3 regions of the Streptomyces sp. Xyl84 genome follow, and region 3 is predicted to be linked to each of the others. Evidence: riboswitches for the same ligand, from Rfam matches in the RefSeq annotation. Region 3 holds a riboswitch; each other region holds the start of a gene.
What was found. Region 3 has a riboswitch for S-adenosylmethionine ahead of AC6I72_RS23135 (aminotransferase class V-fold PLP-dependent enzyme). Riboswitches for the same ligand answer to the same signal wherever they lie in the genome.
Positions count from the first base shown of each region.

Region 1: linked by a shared signal. The riboswitch ahead of thrC (threonine synthase) and the one ahead of AC6I72_RS23135 (aminotransferase class V-fold PLP-dependent enzyme) in region 3 are both predicted to bind S-adenosylmethionine.
Region 2: linked by a shared signal. The riboswitch ahead of AC6I72_RS33610 (amino acid ABC transporter permease) and the one ahead of AC6I72_RS23135 (aminotransferase class V-fold PLP-dependent enzyme) in region 3 are both predicted to bind S-adenosylmethionine.

Region 1 covers NZ_AP029182.1:4,010,750-4,015,209, reverse strand. Annotated here, with positions in the region: gene AC6I72_RS17495 (MoaD/ThiS family protein) at 1-131, opposite strand, end outside; gene thrC (threonine synthase) at 128-1,420, opposite strand; SAM riboswitch class I at 1,438-1,611, opposite strand; gene AC6I72_RS17485 (glucosyl-3-phosphoglycerate synthase) at 1,835-2,779, shown strand; gene AC6I72_RS17480 (alpha,alpha-trehalose-phosphate synthase (UDP-forming)) at 3,310-4,460, shown strand, end outside.
Region 2 covers NZ_AP029183.1:413,896-418,355, forward strand. Annotated here, with positions in the region: gene AC6I72_RS33600 (transporter substrate-binding domain-containing protein) at 1-148, opposite strand, end outside; gene AC6I72_RS33605 (amino acid ABC transporter ATP-binding protein) at 210-1,007, opposite strand; gene AC6I72_RS33610 (amino acid ABC transporter permease) at 1,004-1,984, opposite strand; SAM riboswitch class IV at 2,342-2,450, opposite strand; gene AC6I72_RS33615 (winged helix-turn-helix domain-containing protein) at 2,675-3,718, opposite strand; gene AC6I72_RS33620 (hypothetical protein) at 4,101-4,460, shown strand, end outside.
Region 3 covers NZ_AP029182.1:5,337,818-5,342,277, forward strand. Annotated here, with positions in the region: gene trpD (anthranilate phosphoribosyltransferase) at 1-707, shown strand, start outside; SAM riboswitch class IV at 791-907, shown strand; gene AC6I72_RS23135 (aminotransferase class V-fold PLP-dependent enzyme) at 1,087-2,448, shown strand; gene AC6I72_RS23140 (Lrp/AsnC family transcriptional regulator) at 2,547-2,828, opposite strand; gene AC6I72_RS23145 (rhomboid family intramembrane serine protease) at 2,825-3,577, opposite strand; gene AC6I72_RS23150 (hypothetical protein) at 3,733-3,972, shown strand; gene AC6I72_RS23155 (NYN domain-containing protein) at 4,032-4,460, shown strand, end outside.

The DNA of each region.
Region 1 (4,460 bases), 1.3 Mb from region 3:
GCGGCGATGCCCGTGTGGTTCTTCTCCAGGTCGGAGATGACATCGGCGAGCGTGGCGCCCTCGGCGCTCACCTCGGCCTGCCCGCCGGTGTAGGTGCGCAGGATGGTGGGGATGCGAACGGTCACGCTCATGATGCGAGGCCAGCCTCTCGGAAGGAGTCCAGGGTCGGGCGGATGGTGGCGGTCAGACCGGTGCCGGCCACCGCGTCCAGGGTCTTCAGGCCGTCACCCGTGTTCAGGACGACGGTGGTCTTCGTCGGGTCGAGGACGCCGGCCTCGATCAGCTTCTTCGTGACACCGACCGTCACACCGCCCGCGGTCTCCGCGAAGATGCCCTCGGTGCGGGCGAGCAGCTTGATCGCGTCGACGATCTGCGCGTCCGTCACATCCTCCACCGCTCCGCCGGTGCGGCGCGCGATGTCCAGCACGTACGGCCCGTCGGCGGGGTTGCCGATGGCGAGGGACTTGGCGATGGTGTCCGGCTTCTGCGGCCGGACGACGTCGTGCCCGGCCTTGAAGGCGGTGGACACCGGCGAGCAGCCCTCGGCCTGCGCGCCGAAGATCTTGTACGGCTTGTCCTCGACCAGCCCGAGCGCGATCAGCTCGCGCAGGCCCTTGTCGACCTTGGTGAGCTGCGAGCCGGAGGCGATCGGGACGACGATCTGGTCCGGCAGCCGCCAGCCGAGCTGCTCGCAGATCTCGTACGCCAGCGTCTTGGAGCCCTCGGCGTAGTACGGCCGCAGGTTGACGTTGACAAAGCCCCAGCCCTCGCCGGCCGGGTCGCCGATCAGCTCGGAGCAGAAACGGTTCACGTCATCGTAGTTGCCCTCGATGCCGACGAGCTCGCCGCCGTAGACCGCGGCCATGACGACCTTGCCCTGCTCCAGGTCGTGCGGGATGAACACGCACGAGCGCAGGCCGGCGCGGGCGGCGGCGGCGCCGACGGCACCGGCCAGGTTGCCGGTGGAGGAGCAGGACAGGGTGGTGAAGCCGAAGGCACGGGCGGCCTCCAGGGCCTGGGCGACGACGCGGTCCTTGAAGGAGTGCGTCGGGTTGCCGGAGTCGTCCTTGACGAAGAGCTTGCCGGCGTCGACGCCGAGTTCGGCGGCGAGGTGGTCGGCCTGGACGAGCTTGGTCCAGCCGGGGTTGAGGTTCGGCTTGCCGGCCACGTCGGCGGGGACGGGCAGCAGCGGGGCGTAGCGCCAGATGTTCGCCGGACCGGCCTCGATCCTCTTGCGCAGTTCCTCGGTGTCGTAGCCCGAGAAGTCGTAGGCGATCTCCAGCGGGCCGAAACACTCCTCGCAGGCGAAGACCGGGCCCAGCGGGACGCGGTGACCGCACTCGCGGCAGCTGAGCGCCGCGGCGGGGCCGAGGTCGACGGAGGGGGTGTCGGTGCTGGTGGCAACTGTCTGCACAGCCATGGAGGCGAGGCCCTTTCTCCTCATCTTCCTCACGACGCATCTCGCCGTGAGACGGATTTGGCACCTTCCCTAGCCGGGAGCCCCGCGGTGGCGAGCGGACGGCTGACGTACAGCGATCCGTCGGTACGAGACCGGCTGGAGGGTTGCCGGGGCTTCATCGGGCCGTGTCCCTCTGCCCCTCTGGATGAGCGGTATTCGGTTGAGGTCCTGCTGTTGTGTCCCGCTGCGCGATCACGCGGTGGCAGGTCGCGGCGACCCCGGCATGCGAGCGTCGTCCGCGTTGTTCAAGACTGTAACCGACGGCCAGGACGGGGCGAGACGGTCGTCCGAACCGCGAGACAGATCACACGATGATGTGATCCGGGCCGGGCAGCGGGCCGCGGCGAGCCGAGCAGGAGTGAGGAGTCACCGACCGTGCTGGAAGAAGTCGAGCGCTGGCTGAGGACACGGTCCTGGTCCGTCGCCGATCGGCCGCTCGACGGCGTGCTGGCCGCCAAACGCGCGAGCGGCTCCTCGGTCAGCGTCGTGCTGCCCGCGCTGAACGAGGAGGAGACGGTCGGCGACATCGTCTCCGTGATCCGCCGCGACCTGATGGCGCGGACCCCGCTGGTCGACGAACTCGTCGTGGTCGACTCCGGCTCCACCGACCGCACCTCGGCGGTGGCCGCCGCGGCGGGCGCCCGGGTGGTGCACCGCGACGCGATCCTCCCCCGCATCCCCGCGGTGCCCGGCAAGGGCGAGGTGCTGTGGCGCTCGCTGCTGGTGACCCGCGGGGACGTCGTCTGCTTCGTCGACGCCGACCTGCGGGAGTTCTCCGCCGACTTCGTCACCGGCATCGTCGGGCCGCTGCTCACCGATCCGGAGGTGCAGCTGGTCAAGGCGATGTACGACCGCCCGCTGGGCACCGCCGCCGGGCAGGGCGGCCGGGTCACCGAGCTGATGGCCCGGCCGCTGCTCAACATGCACTGGCCGCAGCTGGCCGGATTCGTGCAGCCGCTCGGCGGTGAGTACGCGGCCCGCCGCTCGCTGCTGGAGCAACTGCCGTTCCCCGTCGGGTACGGCGTCGAGCTGGGCATGCTCGTCGACGCGCTGCACCTGGTCGGCCTGGACGCGCTCGCCCAGGTGGACGTCGGCGAGCGCATCCACCGCCACCAGGACGGGCAGGCGCTCGGCCGGATGTCCGCCGCGATCTACCGCACCGCCCAGCTCCGCCTGGCCCGCGGCCACCTGCTCCGCCCCTCGCTCACGCAGTTCGAGCGGGGCGCGGACGGCTTCGAGCCGCGTACGTACTCGGTGGACACCGAGGAACGCCCCCCGATGACGGAGATCGCGGAGTACGCGGCCCGCCGGGTGGCCTGACCCGAAGCGGGCCGGGGGCGCATCGCCAGGACCCGGCGCGGGCCGCCGGACGGGTGACCTGAACCCGCGCCCGGCCGCCGGACGGGGGCGGGACCCGGTGCCGGGCCGCCGGACGCGGCCGGGAGCTGATGCGGGCCGCCGGACGGGTGACCTGAACCCGCGCCCGGCCGCCGGACGGGGGCGGGACCCGGTGCCGGGCCGCCGGACGCGGCCGGGAGCTGATGCGGGCCGCCGGGCGGGGTGACCTGAACCCGAAGCGGGCCAGGGCCGAGGACCGCCGTGCGGCGATGGCCGGTACCTGGTGCGCGCCGCGGGGCGGGCGGTCCGCACCTGCACCGGGCCCCCGGACGGGTGGCCTCACCGGAGGGGGCCGCGGGGCGGGTGCCCGGGCCCTGGTGCGGGCCTTCGCGCGGGTGACCGGACCCGGGTGCGGGCCGCGACCGGACGGGTGGCCGGGACCGGGCCCGCGGCGGGGGCGGGCCGCCGCCGCGTACGTTTGAGCGTTCGAAAGCCGGGCTAGGTTGAGGACCATGGCTGCAACGCACGGTGCCGAAGTGCTGGTCGCGTCCAATCGCGGGCCGGTTTCGTACGATCTGCGCGAGGACGGCTCCCTGCACGCGAAACGCGGCGGCGGAGGGCTGGTCTCCGGTCTCTCCGCGATCGGCCCGGACGCGGGCGCGGTCTGGGTGTGCGCCGCGCTCGGCGACGCCGACCGGGAGGCCGTACGGCGCTTCGAGGACGGCCGGCGGCTGCCGGCCGAGGACACCGGCGGCCAGCGGGTGCGGATGCTCGACATCGCCCCGGACGTCTTCTCCGACGCCTACAACGGCATCGCCAACTCGGTGCTGTGGTTCGTCCACCACATGCTCTACCAGACCCCGCTGGAGCCCGTCTTCGACGCGGAGTTCCGGCGCAAGTGGGCCTCGTACGAGGCCTACAACCGGGCGTTCGCCGAGGCGCTGGCCGAGGAGGCCGCCGAGGGCGCGGCCGTGCTCGTGCAGGACTACCACCTCACGCTGGTCCCGGGCATGCTGCGCGATTTCCGGCCGGATCTGCGGATCGGGCACTTCTCGCACACGCCGTGGGCGCCCGTGGACTACTTCCGGATGCTCCCCGACGACATCGCCGAGCAGGTGCTGCGCGGCATGCTGGGCGCGGACCGGCTCGGCTTCCTCACCCAGCGGTGGGCGGACGCCTTCGCGCAGTGCTGCGAGACACTGGCCGGCGGGCTCGGCGGCACCCGCGTCGGGGTGCACGGACTCGGCGCGGACGCGGAGTTCCTGCGCGAACGCTCGCACCGGGCCGACGTCAAGGAGCGGATGGCGGCGCTGCGCGAGGAGATCGGCGCCGCCCCGGACGGCGGGGCCCGCCGGACGATCGTCCGGGTGGACCGCACCGAGCTGTCGAAGAACATCGTGCGCGGGCTGCTGGCGTACCGGCAGCTGCTCCAGGACCGCCCCGAGTGGCGCGAACGGGTGGTGCACGTCGCCTTCGCCTACCCCTCACGGCAGGACCTCGCCGTCTACCGGGAGTACACGGCCGAGGTGCGGCGGCTGGCGGAGGAGATCAACGAGCGGTTCGGCACGCCCGGGTGGACGCCGGTCGTCCTGCACGTCAAGGACGACTTCGCCCGCTCGCTCGCGGCCTACCGGATCGCGGACGTGGCGCTGGTCAACCCCAT
Region 2 (4,460 bases), on a different replicon from region 3:
CGACGGTGACGGTGCCGGCGGTGTCGCTCACCGCGGTGGCGGCTTCGCTGTCGCCACCGCAGGCGGCGAGCCCGGTGGCGAGGGTGGCGACGGCGGTCGCCGCGGTGATGCCGCGTATCAGGCTGCGTCGGGTGAAGTGGGCAGACATGGCTGTTCCTTGTCGCTTCAGGGGATGAGGGCGGGGTGGGGAGGTCGAGGGGTGCGGCGCGTCAGAGGACCTTGCTGAGGAAGTCCCGGGTCCGCTCGTGCCGGGGTGTGTCGAGGACCTCGGTGGGCGTCCCCTGTTCGACGATCCTTCCGCCGTCGATGAAGACGACCCGGTCGGCGATCTCGCGGGCGAAGCCGATCTCGTGGGTGACGATGACGAGGGTGGTGCCGCTGGTCGCCAGGTCCTTGATGACGGCGAGGACCTCGCCGACGAGTTCGGGGTCCAGGGCGGAGGTCGGCTCGTCGAAGAGGATGACGCCGGGGCGCAGCGCGAGGGCGCGGGCGATGGCGACACGCTGCTGCTGGCCCCCGGAGAGCTGGCGTGGATAGGCGCCGGTCTTGTCGGCGAGGCCGACCCGGCCGAGGAGTTCGCGCGCGAGTTCCAGGGCCTCGGGCTTGCCGAGCTTCCCGGTGGCGACCGGCGCGGCGGCCACGTTGTCGAGGACGGTCAGGTGCGGGAAGAGGTGGAAGTTCTGGAAGACGAAGCCGATCCGGGCGCGCTGGGTGAGGATGGCCCTCTCGCTCAGCTCCCTCAGCCGCTCGCCCTGCCGCTTCACGCCGATCAGCTCGCCGTTGATGCTGACGTAGCCGATCTCGGGCTGCTCCAGGTGGTTGATGACCCGCAGCAGGGTGGACTTCCCGGAGCCGGACGGGCCGAGGATGACGGTGACCTCACCGGGGCGGACGGTCAGGTCGATGCCGTTCAGCACCCGGTGCGGGCCGTACCACTTGTGCACGTCGTGCACTTCCACGGTGGCGGGCTCGACGGCGGCCGGGGCTTCGGGCGTCCTGGCGGTCATACGGCGGCCTCCCGGCGGATGCGGGTCCGCAGGTCACCGAGACCGGTGCGGAGCCTTTGCAGCGGCGTCGGCGGCAGGCCGCGGGTGGCACCGCGGGCGTAGTACCGCTCGACGTAGAACTGGAGAACGGAGACGACGCTGGTCAGGACCAGGTACCAGACGGTGACGACCAGCAGCAGCGGCACGATGTCGCCGGGGTAGGTGGAGCCCATGGACTGGGCGGTGCCGAACAGGTCCAGCAGGGAGACGTAGAAGACCAGCGAGGTGCCCTTGACGAGGCCGATGAGCTGGTTGACGTAGTTGGGGACGATCGAGCGCAGCGCCTGCGGAAAGACGATCCTCCGGAACTGGTAGCTCTTCGGCAGCCCGAGCGCGGTGGCCGCCTCGTGCTGGCCCTGGTCGACGGAGAGGATGCCGCCGCGTACCACCTCGGCGGCGTAGGCGGCCTCGTTGAGGCTGAGGCCGACGACGGCGACGGCCATGTCGGTGGCGAGCCGGGACTCGTCGAAGGTGAGGAAGGCCGGGCCGAAGGGGACTCCGACACTCAGCGTCTTGTACAGGGCGCTGAAGTTGTAGAGGAAGATCAGCACCACGATGAGCGGGATGGAGCGCAGAGCCCAGACGTAGGTCCAGCTGACCGCGCGCAGCACCGGGCTCCTCGACAGCCGGGCGACGGCCAGCAGGATGCCGCCGAGGAGGCCCAGCACCGCGCTGTAGGCGGTGACTTCGCAGGTGATGAGGAGTCCCTCGAGGATGTTCGGCCGCAGGAACCAGTAGCCGAAGCGGTCCCACTGGTAGAAGGGGTTGGAGGCCAGTCCGTGGACGAACTGGGCGACCAGGACCAGGACCGCCGCGGTGGCGATCCAGCGTCCCGGCCGTCGTAGCGGCAGCACTCGCTGGGCGGTGAGGGCTTGCTGACGTCCGTCGGCGGCCGGCGCTTCGGCGAGGGTGACGGTGGCGCCAGGGGGTTCACTCATGGTGGGCTCCGGCTGGGTGGGAACACCCCGGAAGCGCGGCGGCGCGCGCAGGCGCGGACGACGGCGAGGCACCGGGGCGTGGAGGACGACGGCACACCGCGCGGGCGGTGTCGGTCGGTGGAGGCGGGGGCTGAGGGAGATGTCAGCCCCGGCAGCGGGCGCTGCGGGGAGGTGTCAGCCCCGGCAGCGGGCGCTGTCGCCCGGTGCGGTACACAGTGCGCTGTTCACGCGGAGCAGATCGATGGCGCGATCGGCGACGAGGGGGGCCGGGTACGGCTGTACGCAGCCCTGCGGGCGGCGTGTCGCCGTCCTGGGAGCTGCGTACATGGCGTCACCGTCACTGTTCCGGCCCCGGGGGCCTCGCGCTTACCGATGTCTCATCGGTCTGGTCGTCGCCTGGGGCACCCCACCGCGGTGCGAGGGTTGCCGGTCAGCCAGCCAGGGCTTGTCGCTGACACTCATGACCGTTCTGGGCACGTAGTTAAGACAATGACCCGGACGAATGTCAACGCCGGTCCATCAGATGGAACGGTCCCCGGGCCGGGAGTGCCGGCCCCTCGGTCCTTCCGGTCGTGCCGACGCTCCGGCCCGCCCGGGCTCGCCCCGTGGGCCGTCGCTCTGTCGCGTACGGCATCCGTTCGATGCCCGCCATCCCGCCTGCCCGGACATGGCGCGCGGGGAACCGTCCTGTCACCCACGATCGAGCGACATCAGATCATCCCGGACAGGACTTGAGCCGCTGTGAGTCGGGGAGTTGAGCAGAGCGATACCCATGGCGGTGGGGCTGTGGAGTGCCGTGTTGCGGTGCCGGACCGTGCTGATCAGTCCGGCCGCGCGCAGGGTGGTCGCGTGTTCGCTGGCGCTGGGGGGCGTCATGCCCGTGAGAGCGGCGAGTTCCTTGGTCGAGCAACCGGGGTGCTGGGCGATGGCGTACAGCACGGAGGCGCGGGTCCTGCCCAGCAGTGAACTCAGTGAGGTGTGTGCTGCGGACGGGGCCGGGCGGACCGGCACCGTGAAGGGCGGTGCCGAGTCGTGGCCGACGGGGTACCTCACCACGGGCTGCGGTTCGGCGTCGATGTCGATGGCGGGCGAGCCCGCTCCGAAGACCGAAGGGACGAGGAGCAGCCCTCGGCCTTCGAGGTGCAGGTCGCCGTCGAAACCGGAGGCCATGGCGACTTCCAGGACGGGTGCCGTCCAGCGGATCCGCCGTGGGTCGAGTGAGGCGAACAGGGCTTCCACTCCGCCGGTGAGCAGATGCCGCATCCGTATCCCCTGGTCGGCCGTCGCTTCGCCGACGACATGGGCCCAGTGGGGGGACAGCAGCACGTCGTAGACGTGATCCAGGCTCTCGTGGAGCCGTCGCCGCAGGTCGCAGTCGTCGGCCAGGTGGCGGGCCCACGGCGGGAGCGGCTGTTGTTCCGCTATGTGGGCCAGGTCCTCGCGGATCCGGGAACGGGGTGCGGCGCGCGCCCGGTCCAGCAGCTCGTGCGGCTCGCCCGTGCCCGCGGAGCTCAGGAACGTGGGCGCCCAGCCCCCTGGCGGGATCAGGTCGAGGACCATCCGGGCCATGGGCTCCAAGCCGGCGAAGGCGGCTCGTCTCCAGGCTCCGAAGCGTACCGGGTGGCTGCGGCTCTGCAGGGTGCGTACCGCGGCGGCCAGTTCCATCAGTGGCGAGGGCTGCGCCACCCGGGTCCTCATCAGGTCCTCGACCGTGAAGTGAATGCGGTAGACCATGCTTCCCCCCTGCCCGGTGCGAAAGAGCCGAGGGTGATCCTTCGTGAATCTCCCGGGCCGGTCCAGACCGAATCAGGACGGCAACCGCCCGCTCGCCGGCAGCCCCCCAGCGAGCCGGCCGGGCAGGCCGTTTGTCCGCTATTCGGCGCAGCCCGAATCTCCTCGAACGGCCACGGGCGTCGGAGGAATCCTGATGGAGCGGGCCCGGCAAGGCCCCCGTTCCGGCCGGAGGAAACGGCACCGGCCGGTGGGGTAGCGCCTGCCCGTGCGGGCGTCGACGGCTGCCACCCGGGCAGCCGTGAACCGCTCCGCCCCCCCTTTCAGGACCGTCTTTGATCCCTCTCGCGCCTCGTCAGGGCGCGAGGAGAAACGAGGAACCCACATGCATGCACAGCGCATCGTCGCGCGGCTCGGGACAGCGGCCGCTGCCTCACTCGCCCTGGTCGGTGTCCTGGCCGGGCAGTCCAGCGCCACGAGCGACAGGATCGACGGCTGGAACACCAACAGCGCGCCCGTGCGGTGCGGGACGACCAGCCCGTACTTCTTCTGCCTCTACTACTCACCGGGGGCCGAGGGCGCGGTCTGGAAGTCCACGTCCAACGCCGTGCGCAACCTCAGCGGCGCCACGTTCCACGACGACGGGTACGGCTCGGCGGGCGCCGGTCAGCCGGTGCGCAACAACGCGGCCTCCGCAGAGAACGCCTCCTCCGCCTGCAACGTCGGCATCTGGTACTCGACGGAC
Region 3 (4,460 bases):
TCGTCAAGCACGGCAACCGGGCCGCGTCCTCCGCCTCCGGCGCCTCCGACGTCCTGGAGAAGCTCGGCGTCAACCTCGACCTGACGCCGCGGCGGGTGGTCGAGGTCGCCGAGGAGGCCGGGATCACCTTCTGCTTCGCGGTGAAGTTCCACCCGGCGCTGCGCCATGTGGGCGCCGCCCGCGGGCAGTTGGGCATCCGCACGGTGTTCAACCTGCTCGGTCCGCTGACCAACCCGGCCAAGGTGAAGGCCCAGGCGGTCGGTGTCGCGGTGGCGCACGAGGCGCCGATCGTGGCGGGCGTCTTCGCCGAACGCGGCAACTCCTCCCTGGTCTTCCGCGGCGACGACGGGCTCGACGAGCTGACCACCACCGCGACCTCGCGGGTGTGGGTCGTCCGGGACGGCAAGGTCACCGAGGAGGCCTTCGACCCGCGCGACGTCGGCCTGGACCTGGTGCCGGTGGAGGCGCTGCGCGGCGCGGACGCCTCCTACAACGCCGAGGTCGCCCGCCGGCTGCTGGAGGGCGAGAGCGGCCCCGTACGGGACGCCGTCCTGCTGAACTCGGCGGCGGCCCTGGTCGCCCTGGAACCGGGCCGGGGGACGCTGGCGGAGCAGATCCGGGCCGGGATGGAGAAGGCCGCCGAGTCGATCGACTCCGGGGCGGCCCGGCGCACGCTGGAGCGCTGGGTGGCCGCCAGCAACGCCTGAGCCGTGCGGTGCGACGCGGGGCGCGGTCCACGATCCGGACCGCGCCTTGCGCCCGGAAGATCGTGTGGCAAGATGTTGGACCAGGTCATGAGTGACAGCCATGTGGCCCCGGCCGGCTGTCCGGCAACCCTCCGTCCGTGGCGGGGTGCCCCGGGTGAAGACCAGGTCGTAGGCAGCGAGGTCTACGGCAAGCGCGGACCCCTCGCATCACCAGGGGTCCTGGTCGTACGAGGGAGCCTTCCGTGAGCAACCGAATGCGTTAGGGCGACCGGCCCCGAGGCCGCAGAGCCCCGCCTCCGCACACCTCTTCTCACTTCACCACGCTGGAGCCCTGTCCGCTCGCGTGGTGGATTCAGCCTGCTCTCACGGGAGTTCACCCATGTCTGTCTCCACCCTTGCCGCCGACCAGTCCGTTTGTGCCCCGCTGCCCGTTCTGGGACGGGATGTGACCGTTCCGCTGGTCACCGGCGGCGAGGTCACCTACGCGGCCCTCGACTACGCGGCCAGCGCCCCCGCGCTCCAGCGGGTCTGGGACGACGTGGCCGCGTACGCCCCCTACTACGGCAGTGTCCACCGCGGGGCCGGCTACCTCTCGCAGCTCTCCACCGACCTGTTCGAGAACGCCCGGCGCACCGTCGCCGAGTTCCTCGACTGCCGCGCGGACGACCAGGTGGTGTTCACCCGCTCCACCACCGACTCCCTCAACCTGCTGGCCCGTGCCGTCCCGGACGACTGCCGGGTGTTCGTCTTCGAGACCGAGCACCACGCCTCCCTGCTGCCCTGGCGCGACGCCCAGGTGACCTACCTCAACGCCCCGCGCACCCCGGAGCAGGCCGTTGCGACCCTGGAGCGGGCGCTGGCCGAGCGCGAGCCCCACGGCCCCGCCCTGGTCTGCGTCACCGGCGCCTCCAACGTCACCGGCGAGCTGTGGCCGGTGCGGGAACTGGCCGCCGCCGCCCACGCGCACGGTGCCCGGATCGTCCTGGACGCCGCCCAGCTCGCCCCGCACCACCCGGTGTCGGTCAAGGACCTCGACGTCGACTGGGTCGCCTTCTCCGGGCACAAGCTGTACGCCCCCTTCGGCTCCGGTGTGCTGGCCGGGCGCGCGGACTGGCTGCGCGAGGCCGAGCCGTACCTCGCGGGCGGCGGCGCCAGCCGCCGGGTGACGCGGCGCGCGGACGGGGGAGTGGACGTGCAGTGGCACGACAGCGCCGCCCGCCACGAGGCCGGCTCGCCGAACGTCATCGGCGCCTACTCGATCGCGGCGGCCTGCAAGGCGCTGACCGAGGCCGGGTTCGACACGCTGGTGGCCCGCGAGCGGTACCTCATCGCCAAGGTGCGCGACGGGCTGGCCGGAGTGCCCGAGGTGAAGGTGCTCTCCCTGTTCGGGGACGACGCCCCGCGGGTCGGTGTGCTCTCCTTCGTGGTGGCGGGCTGGAACAGCTCGCACTTCGCCGCCGCGCTCTCCGCCGAGTACGGCATCGGGGTCCGCGACGGCCTGTTCTGCGCCCACCCGCTGGTGCGCACCCTGCTCGGCAGCGACCCGCAGACCCAGGGCGAGTGCGGCGCCCCCGAGGCCGCGCCCGGCGAGAAGTCCCTCAACGCCATCCGCGTCAGCTTCGGCGCCGGCACCCCCGACGAGCACGTGGAGCGCTTCGTGGCGGCGGTGCGGGAACTGGTGGCCGAGGGCGCGAAGTGGACGTACCGCACCGAGGACGGCCGCTGCGTGCCCGCCGTGTGAGGCCCCGCGTCCCGCGGGCGGTGACGAGCCGGTGCCGAGGCGGCGGAGTGCCGCGGGCGGTGACGGCGGACGGCGTCCCGGAGGCGGCGGTCAGGCGGTCAGGAGTCCAGCCCGATCGCGAACGCCGCCTCCAGGTCGTGCTGCGAGTACGTGCGGAAGGCGACGTGCGTGTCCGTGGCCTCCACTCCGGGGATCTTGCTGATCCGGCCGGGGATGATCTCCGCCAGGTCCTCGTGCCGGGCCACCCGGACCATGGCGATCAGGTCGTACGTGCCGGTGACGGAGAAGACCTCGCTCACGCTCTCCAGCGAGGCGATCCGCTCGGCGATCTCGGGGATCCGGTCCACACTGGTCTTGATGAGGACGATCGCGGTGATCACGGCTGGTTCTCTCCCTCGGGGGCCGGAGCAGGGGTGGCCTTCACTCTAGTCGGCCGTCCGGACCTGGCCCACGCGTAGCCGAAGCCGAGCGCGAAGCCGATGACGTGGGCCAGGTAGGCCACGCCGGGTCCGTCGGGGGCCCGGCCGGCGGCCAGCCACTGCAGGGCGGCCCAGAAGGGCAGGACGACCCAGGCGGGCAGGCGCAGCGGCAGGAAGAAGAGGAACGGCAGCACGCTGGTGACCCGGGCCCGGGGGAACAGGTAGAGGAAGGCGCCGAGGACCGCCGAGATCGCCCCCGACGCCCCGACCAGGGTCTGGCCGGAGTCCGCGTGGGCGCCGGCGTACCCCAGCAGGGCCAGGTAGCCGCAGCCGACGTAGAACAGCGTGAACTGGACGCGGCCCATGCGTTCCTCCGTCAGCGCGCCGAAGACGTGCAGGAAGAGCATGTTGCCGAGCAGGTGCACCCAGCTGCCGTGCACGAACAGGGCCGTGGCGGGGGTGAGCGCGGCCCGGGCGGAGCCCGTGAACAGGTCGGCGGGGATCACGCCCCAGCGCCGGAAATAGGCCTGCTGGGCCTGGAGCAGGGTGTCCCCGGTGCCGTGGGCGGGGACGAGTCCGGCGGCCGGGCTGATCGCGAAGGCGGCGCAGCACAGGACGATCAGGGCGGTCGTCACCGGCGCCGGTGTGGACCGCACCGCCCTGAGTGCCCTGACCGTCCGGGCGGCCACCGCGTTCCTGGAGCTGATCATGTGTACAGAGCATGACGTAACAGGACGCATCCGCACACACCGCCTCGCCGCCGTGGACAGCCGGGCGCCGAGTGGCCTCCAGGCCGTAGGGTTACGAGCCGGCGCACCGGGGAAGCCGGCGCGTCGCGGAATCCGGATGGAAAGTGAGCAGCCCGATGACGGTTCCCCTGCCGACCGCCACGACGCGGTGGCGCTGCACCCTCTGCGGCAACCTCACCCGTTTCGACGTGACGCGCTCGTCGAAGGTCGTCGAGTACGTCCACCTCGACCTGGCCGGGGAGCCCATGGTCGAGGAGCGCGAGGTCGTCAGTGAGACCATCGAGTCGGTGCGCTGCCGCTGGTGCAACGCGGTGGACAAGGTGGAACTCGTGGACAGGCCGGGCGCCGGCTCCTGAGCGGAGCGGACCCGCACAGGCGACCCCGGGAGGGGTCCCGTGAGGCATTGGGGTGACGGATGGCGCAGACACGAGGCGGGGAGCCGGACGACGGCGCCGCTGAGGTGCTCGACCGTCCGCTGCCCGACGGCGTGCGCCGCAGGGTCGTGCAGATCGTGGCCGACGCCTTCGGCCGGCTGACCGTCGCCGAGCTGCCCGCGCAACTGCGCCAGTACGCCCGGTTCGCGCCCAACCGCCGGGCCAAGTTCGCCGGCAACGCGATGGCGGCGGCGCTGGAGACCGACACGCTGTTCCGGCAGCGGGTCGGGGAGAAGTTCCGGGAGGCGCAGGCCGAGCTGTGCGGCGCCCTCGACTCCGGCGCGCCGCCCCCGGCCGCGGACCCGCTCGACGTGGCCGCCGCGGCCTACGTCCTGCGCCCGGCGGGCTGGGTGAAGCTGGTGACCGCCGCGGGCGAGGAGGCGCTGCGGGCGCACGCCGAGCGCGCAGAG